DNA from 2 places in the Pseudoalteromonas sp. MIP2626 genome. Region 2 is predicted to be linked to the other one. Evidence: predicted binding sites of a transcription regulator. Region 2 holds the regulator's gene; the other holds the start of a gene.
The links. The regulator sigma-54, encoded in region 2, starts transcription at its own class of promoters, with help from an activator protein. The targets are predictions, from matches to a motif close to GTTGGCACGNNNNTNGNNT.
Positions count from the first base shown of each region.

Region 1: a site for sigma-54 is predicted at 1,778-1,796, ahead of HC000_RS04930 (flagellar basal body rod protein FlgF). Genes of this name have one in related genera too.

Region 1 is NZ_JAATTW010000005.1:55,523-59,716, reverse strand. Features, by position in the region: gene flgH (flagellar basal body L-ring protein FlgH) at 1-172, opposite strand, end outside; gene flgG (flagellar basal-body rod protein FlgG) at 189-977, opposite strand; gene HC000_RS04930 (flagellar basal body rod protein FlgF) at 999-1,742, opposite strand; gene flgE (flagellar hook protein FlgE) at 1,982-3,346, opposite strand; gene HC000_RS04920 (flagellar hook assembly protein FlgD) at 3,396-4,073, opposite strand; gene flgC (flagellar basal body rod protein FlgC) at 4,087-4,194, opposite strand, start outside.
Region 2 is NZ_JAATTW010000003.1:137,572-141,765, forward strand. Features, by position in the region: gene rapZ (RNase adapter RapZ) at 1-383, opposite strand, end outside; gene ptsN (PTS IIA-like nitrogen regulatory protein PtsN) at 405-857, opposite strand; gene hpf (ribosome hibernation promoting factor) at 862-1,149, opposite strand; gene HC000_RS03440 (RNA polymerase factor sigma-54) at 1,176-2,669, opposite strand; gene lptB (LPS export ABC transporter ATP-binding protein) at 2,739-3,464, opposite strand; gene lptA (lipopolysaccharide transport periplasmic protein LptA) at 3,461-4,006, opposite strand; gene lptC (LPS export ABC transporter periplasmic protein LptC) at 3,996-4,194, opposite strand, start outside.

The DNA of each region.
Region 1 (4,194 bases), on a different contig from region 2:
CGTTCGATAAATACGTATTAAACAGTGAGCCATTAGCAACTGCCGGTTCAACATTGGGTTCTGGGTACATGGGTGCGTAGTAAGGGTCGTCTTGTACTACATCACTATTTTGTGTAGACACACAGCCACTTAACAATAAAGTACCCGCTGCAAATAATATAATATTGCGCATAATAACCTCTAAAATATTATAATTGCTGATTGATGTAGCTCATCATTTCATCAACTGCCGAAATTACTTTTGAGTTCATTTCGTAAACACGCTGGGTTTCTATTAGGTTTACCAACTCTTCGGTTACGTTTACGTTTGACGTTTCTAGTGAACCTTGAATAATAGTGCCTAGCCCATCAACCCCAGGGTTACCCTGCACCGGCGCGCCACTTACCGCAGTTTCGGTGTAAAGGTTTTGCCCTATAGGCTCAAGGCCCGACGGATTAATAAAGTCACTAATGGTAATTTGCCCAATAACCACGTTATCGGCCTGCCCTGCAACACGTACAGATACTTCACCGTCTTGCGATACGGTGATTGATTGCGCGTCATCGGGTACGTTCATTTCTGGCTGAACTACATAGCCCGCACCCGAGGTTACAACTCGTCCGTCACCATCGGTAGTAAATTGCCCGTTGCGCGAATAAGCAATATTGCCATCTGGCTGCAGTACTTCAAAAAAACCTGAACCAGAAATCATCCAATCTAGTGAATTTTCAGTGGTTAGCATATTACCTTGCGAAAAGTTTTTTTGGTTAGCTACCACTTTAGCACCAGCACCTAGCATTAAACCTGATGGCATTTCGGTATCTTGTGATGAGCGACCGCCTGGCTGATTAATGTTTTGGTATAGTAAATCTTCAAAAACGGCGCGGCTTTTTTTATAACCAACTGTACTGGCGTTGGCTAAGTTATTTGAAATAACCGAAATGTCGGTTTGTTGGGCGTCAAGCCCAGTTTTACTGATCCACAATGCTGGATTCATAATCGTGTCCTCATTTTAAAGTTAAACTATGCGCAACAGCTGATCTTGCGATTGATCTATTTCTTCTGCTGTTTTCATTAGCTTTACTTGTAATTCAAATTGGCGTTGATGGCTGATCATATCGACCATTTCGTGCACTGGATTAACATTCGACATTTCTAATGCGCCGCTTATCACTTGTACGTTAGCTGAGGTTTCAACCGTTTGATTTGGTTTTGGTCTAAATAAACCATCGTTACCTTTTTCAAGTGTTGAATTATTTGCCTCAACCACTTTTAAACGATCAACCTCTTCTAAAAAGTTAGCCGGCGCACCTTGTGGGCGTACTTGTATGGCACCGTCTTTACTAAATTCTATTTTTTCAATCGGGACTGGCAAAATAATAGGGCCGCCTTCGCCAATTACTTGACGACCACCGCTGGTGACTAACATGCCTTCGGCGGTAATATTAAGCGTACCTACTTTTGTATAAGCTTCGTTGCCGGAGGCGTCTTGTACACTCAGCCAGGCGTTATCGCTCATGGCAATGTCGAGCTCGCGACCGGTTTGCTGTATGCCACCCGATGTCATGTTTGAACCTGGGCGCTCTTCCATAGAAAACACCCGCGATGGCAAACCTTCACCAAACGCTTGCATAGATCGAGCTTGGGCAAAGTCGGCTTTAAAACCTGTAGTGTTTGCGTTCGCCAAATTATTGGCTTTAAGGGCAAGCCCCATTAAGCTTTGCTTAGCGCCAGACGCGGCAATGTAGACCATTTTATCCATAACATCGACTCACTTAAAAATCTCTGTAAGAACAAATGCAATATATGCGCCATTGTTAAATACAGCAGTAAAACTGCACCGCCAAGCAATGTGGTATACCGCCGGTAGCTGCAGAAATTATAGGGATGAGGTTCTAGGGGCTAGGTTCTAGGTTGATACCTGACGCCTCAAACCTGCTCTTATAAACAAAAAAGGCTGCAATTAAGCAGCCTTGAATATTCAAATTAATAAATTGTGCTTTATCTAATTTGCAGAATACTTTGCTGAATTGTTGAGTTAACTTCCAGCGCTCGCGAGTTTGCTTGGAAATTACGCTGTGCGCTAATCAAATCAACTAGTTCGTTAGTTAAGTTTACGTTTGACTGCTCAAGCGCTGATGAGTTGATATTACCTAATGTGCCAGAGCCTGGTTCACCAGCAATAGGCTCGCCTGACGCTATACTCGCTTTCCAACCTGTGCTGCCCACTTGTTGTAAACCTTGTGAGTTTGAAAAACGTACCATAGCCACTTGGCCTAAAAATGTAGAGTCGCCATTACTGTACGAAGCCACAACTTTACCATCGGCACCAATATCAATACCCGCTAAACGGCCAACCGTTGCACCGTCTTGCTCAAGTGCTTTTACTTCAAAGCGACTTGCGTATTGAGTAGGTATTTTATTAGCTGTACCGGTTTCATCACGCCAGTTAATTTCAACAGGCGCTGGGAAGGTAGCGCCATTGGTTAATAAGTCAGAAAGCCCCGCTGCACCACCGCCACCAGCTGCAATTGACAATGGATTAAAAGTATTACTTACGTTTGGCGTGCCGTCTGTACTTTGCGGTAAGCCACTTGAGTCAAACTTAAAAGTAGTCATAGGAGTGTACGGAGCTACTGTTTGTTCAACACCATTGGCACCAAAGGATTTACCATCAAGTGTTGAATGTACGTTCCATTGATTTTCATTACCGGGTACTGCAGGGTCACTTTTCACAAAAAATAGCTGCAATACATGTGGCTCACCGAGTGAGTCATACACGGTTGTTGAGGTTGATGAATTATAAGTTGCACTTTCGGTAGGGTTAAACGCAATTGTAGGTGCAATTGATCGTGAATCTAAATTAAATGAGCTATACACGCTTGAAGTAGCACGCGGCGATCCTGACGAGTCAGGTATTTGTAAAGCCGATGAAGTGCTTAAACTCACTGATGTAGTATCGCCTGTTGAAGGGTCAACCGGAAAGCCTTGTAAAAAGCTGCCATTTGCATCTACCACAAAGTTGTCTTTGTTTAACTTAAATGCGCCGGCACGTGTGTAAGTAAAATCTTGTGCGCCTAGGTCTTGGCTGGTTGCAAAGTAACCTTCACCGGTAATCGCTAAATCTAACGAGTTATTGGTAAACTGTAATGATCCTTGGTGAAATTGTTGTGCAACCATAGTCGTTTGCACGCCGTCACCATTTTTTGTTTTACCCGAACTAAATACCGACGATGCATACACGTCAGCAAATTCTGCGCGCGACTCTTTAAAACCTGTAGTATTTACGTTGGCTATATTATTTGCCGTAACGTTTAAATCTTTTTGTGCGGCAGCAAGGCCGGATAATGCAATATTGAAGCTCATAATTGACCTCTAAACTATTTAATTTTTAGCCCGCTGGCTAATGAATCTTTTACGCGATTTCTGCAACATCAGTCAGCCTAACCGCACCTTCTTTAGTGTTAATAATGATGCCATTTGCACCATTAATATTCACACTCTCAATATTTTTAAAGGTAGCAATTGGCAGGCTCGAAAACTCACCATTAGTACTCCCTTCGGCTTTAATTTTATATTCACCAGGGGGTAGGCGCTCACCCGCTTCGTTTTTACCATCCCATGCAAAACGCACTGCACCTGCTGGTTGCGAGCCTAAATCTATGGTTCTAACTAACTGCCCAGACTCATCTTCAATTCGTAGCTTTAAGCTTTCAACTGGCTTTTCGGCAACAACTGAGCCTCGTGCATCACCTGCTTCATTTAAGTCTAGCGTGTCGGACTCTAAAAGCGCCTGCTTGCCTACTAATGTAGATGCTTGCAGTGCTGAATTTGATGTCATTGATGCAGCTAAAGCTTCAAAGTTAGAGTTTAAATTTGAAATTCCCTCAGCCATAGTAAAGCTAGTCATTTGCGCAATCATCTGATCGTTATCAGCCGGTTTACTCGGATCTTGAAACGACAGTTGCTGCGTTAGTAATGAGAAAAAATCTTCTTGGGTTAACGCATCACTTTTGTCTTTACTGGCTGCTTGTTTTTCTTGCCACCGTAAAGAGTCTAAATAGGATGAAGATGTACTAATATCGTTACTCATAACCTACCCTCTGTTACCGCTGGCCTAGCAGCAGTGTTTTACTTAACATTTGCTTTGCTGCATCGGCAACTTGCACATTTGTTTGATACGAACGAGAGGCAGAAATCATGTTTGCCATCTC
Region 2 (4,194 bases):
GTTACGAGTACATCGAGTAATTCTTTTTCCTTTTTTATTGCTAAATCTAGCGGTAGCGAATCAATCGAAAGCGGGTGCAAACGACGCGTTTCTGAATAACGGCGGATTAACGTTTGATCGTCGCTATCTAAATAAAATAACGTTGGTTTAGCAAAGTCGGGCAAGTACTCAAGAATATCGTTAAACTGCTGCTGATCTTTAGGCAGGTTACGCACGTCTATACTAACGGCTATTTTATCGTAGTTATCAGAGACACTGCGCACTAATGAAGGCAGCAAATTTACCGGAATATTATCTACACAATAGTAACCTAAATCTTCTACAACACGTAAAGCAACTGACTTACCAGAACCTGATCGGCCACTTATAATAATTAATTCCATTTACCACCCCTTTATTAGTAACTAGGATTGATCCAAAATAACTTGGTATAACGCTTCATCAGACTTTGCCGCACGCAATTGCTTACAAAACTCTTTATCGTTTAGTTTATCAGCTATTGTGGCTAGTGTTTTCAAGTGCTGCTGGTTATCGCCATCGGGCACTATAAGCGCAACAAAAATATCAACTGGACGATTATCAATTGCATCAAAATTAATAGCGGTTTCGCTTATTAAAATTAAGGCAAGAGGCTCTTGTGCCCCGCTCATACGGCCATGTGGAATTGCTATTCCTCGGCCAATACCGGTACTACCTAGCTTTTCTCTTGCCAATAAAGCAGTGAGAATATCTTGCTGAGGTAAATACGGCATTTTTTTATGCGCGAGTTCACTGATGAATTCTAAAATTCTTTTTTTACTATTAAAAAGGACCACAGCTTTGCTGCAGTCCTGGCATATAAGTGAGCTTAATTTCATAGTGTTAGTGTCGAGCAAACTTCTCTTTGTGTTTAATTACTTGACGATCGAGTTTGTCAATCAACGAGTCAATGGCAGCGTACATATCTTGGTGTTCGGTCGATGCAAATAGCTCAGCGCCACTTACAAAAATTGTTGCTTCAGCTTTTTGACTTAATTTTTCTACATCGAGAATAACATGCACATTAGTTATGTGATCTGAGTGTCTTTGCAGCTTTGCAAATTTATTATTTACATAGTCTCTTAATGAGTCTGTAATGTCTACATGACGACCAGTTAAGTTTAGTTGCATCAGCATTTTCCTCTTTGTTGTACGTCTTAAATCAAGCTTTTACGTTGATTCGACGGGGGAATAGCCAGAGATTCGCGATATTTTGCAATTGTCCGTCTAGCTACTTTAATTCCTTGCTCAGCCAATATATCTGCAATCTTGCTATCACTCAATGGTTTGGCTAAGTTTTCTGCAGCTATCAACTTTTTAATCAGGGCACGTATGGCAGTTGATGAACATTCGCCACCATTTTCGGTGCTTACATGGCTTGAAAAAAAGTACTTAAGCTCAAAAATGCCACGTGGAGTGTGCATATATTTTTGCGTAGTGACCCGTGAAATAGTCGACTCGTGCATTTCAACTATTTCGGCAACATCGTTTAATACCATAGGTTTCATGGCTTCTGGGCCATGTTCAAAAAACGCTTGTTGCTGCTTAACAATACAATTAGTTACTTTCAGGAGTGTTTCGTTTCTACTTTCTAGGCTTTTAATAAACCATTTAGCTTCTTGTAAGTGCGAGCGAATAAATTGGCTGTCACCGCTGGATTTTACTGTACGAGACATAGCCGCATATTGGCTGTTAACACGTATTTTTGGCATGCTATCTGGGTTTAGCTCTACCACCCAGCGGCCTTTTATTTTTTTAACAGACACGTCAGGTATAACGTATTCAGACTCTTCTCTGACAATAGTATCCGCAGGCTTAGGATTAAGCGTATGAATAAGTGTCATTATTTCTTTAAGCTCTTCTTCTTTGAGCTTAGTTTTTTTCATTAACGTACGATAGTCGCGAGCAGCGAGTAAATCGATATGATCAGTTAACACCATTTTTGTTTCGTTAATATAAGGGGTGTCTTTATCAAATTGATTTAATTGAATGCATAAGCATTCTTGCAAGCTGCGAGCTGCAATACCAACAGGATCAAATAATTGAATGCGCTTTAGCACTGCTTCTATTTCATCTAGTTCTACTTCGTGTTCGTCGTCAGTTTCTTGGTTAAAGCTTGCTAAAAGGTCTTCGCAACTGAGGGTTAAAATACCAGAGTCATCTACGGCTTCAACGATAGCTATGGCAATAGCTTCGTCGGTAGGGCTAAAAGGGGTGAGCTGTAATTGCCACATTAAGTATTCATGCAGGGTTTCGGTTGATGCACCTTGATAAATAGATTCATCTTCAGGCATTGGCCCTGATGAAGAGGCAGGCGCTGCGCTCATATATTCATCCCATGATACATCCATGGCCATGTCGTCGCTTATGGTGTCTTTATTTAGTGCTTCACCGCTATCTTGCTCATACTCGCTTGGGGTGTCGTCAGCAGAGGCGCTAACAGTAATGTCATCTGCTTTTTGCTCGTTTTTACCTGCTGATTCTTCCGTGTAATCTTGTTCATCAACTTCAAGTAATGGGTTGCTATCAAGTGCTTCTTGTATTTCTTGCTGGAGATCCAAGGTACTAAGCTGCAATAAGCGAATAGCCTGTTGCAGTTGCGGAGTCATTGTAAGTTGCTGGCCCATGCGCAGCTGTAATGATTGCCTCATTTATCTCTAACAATCCTTATAAATTGATATGATTAATCTTAGCAGATGCTTATAGTAATAACATAAATATTACAGTTTGAACTGCTCGCCTAAATAAACATCACGTACTGTTTTATCGTTTAATACAAATTCAGGAGTACCAGATGCAATTAGCTCCCCATGAGAAACAATGTAGGCTTTTTCACAAACATCAAGGGTTTCCCTTACATTGTGGTCGGTAATTAGTACGCCAATACCACGATTTTTAAGGTGTTCTATAATTTTTTTAATATCGAGTACTGAAATAGGATCCACGCCAGCAAAGGGCTCATCAAGCAATATAAATTTAGGATCTGCAGCTAAAGCACGTGCTATTTCTACGCGGCGACGTTCACCACCAGATAGCGCCATACCTAAGCTGTCGCGAATATGTTGCAGGCTAAATTCGTCCAATAAACTATTTAGGGTTTCTTCCCTGGCTTGTTTATTTAGTTGCTTACGCGTTTCTAAAATAGCCATTAAATTTTGATACACAGTGAGCTTTCTAAAAATAGAAGATTCTTGTGGTAAATAACCAATACCTAAACGAGCACGGCTGTGCATAGGAAGTAAGGTAATATCGTTATCATCAATTAATATTTTACCTTTGTCGCTAGGTACTAAGCCTACAATCATGTAAAAGGTAGTGGTTTTACCTGCGCCATTTGGGCCAAGTAAACCAACAATGCTACCAGCTTTTACTTCAAGTCCTACATTTTTAACAACTTCACGGCCTTTATAGCTTTTTGCTAATAGCTCTGCTTTTAATGTACTCATGGCTGACCTTTATTGAGTTTTTGTTCTTTTTTTACGTCTACAGGCACTAAAATAGTGTGTACCCGATCAGTTGAGTTTTCATCTTTTTCAGCACTTATAAGCTGTTGCTCTATATCGTAGGTGATGCTTTTAGCCGTAATTTTTTGCCCAGCTTGAGAAATGTTTGCATCTCCTACTAGGGTTAAAAAACGTTTCGCTACATCGTAACGTACTTCGTTAGCGCTGGCGCTCATGACAGTACCATCTGCTTGCTTTTCTTCAAAATATGCAGGACTGCCCGTGGCAATTAATAGTTGTTTATTATCGCCAAGTTCGTCGCGCTTATGTACTTCTAAACGATCGGCGGTGATACGACGATTACCGTGAATTATCTCGACGTTTTTCTCAAAAATACCAACGTTTTCTTTTAGTTGGCCTTCTTGGCGGTCAGCACTAATAGAAATTTGATTAGCTAATGGGGAAGTACTTTGCTCTGCCGCATTACTATTAAATACAAGTATAAGCGATGGAATAATAAGTATTTTTGCAAGGTTATTGGTCATAATATAGTGTTCGCGTATGGTTAATTAGTTTTATCACCTCGGTTGTTAAATTGGCTTCAAGGCCTTTACCGGTGATCTTTAAATTCGGTCCAGTTATAATAACGGGCTGTTCGCTGCGCATAGTGAGTAGCATTATATCTACTTGAATATTGTCGGCGGTAATTTTGTCTATCATTGCGCCATCAATT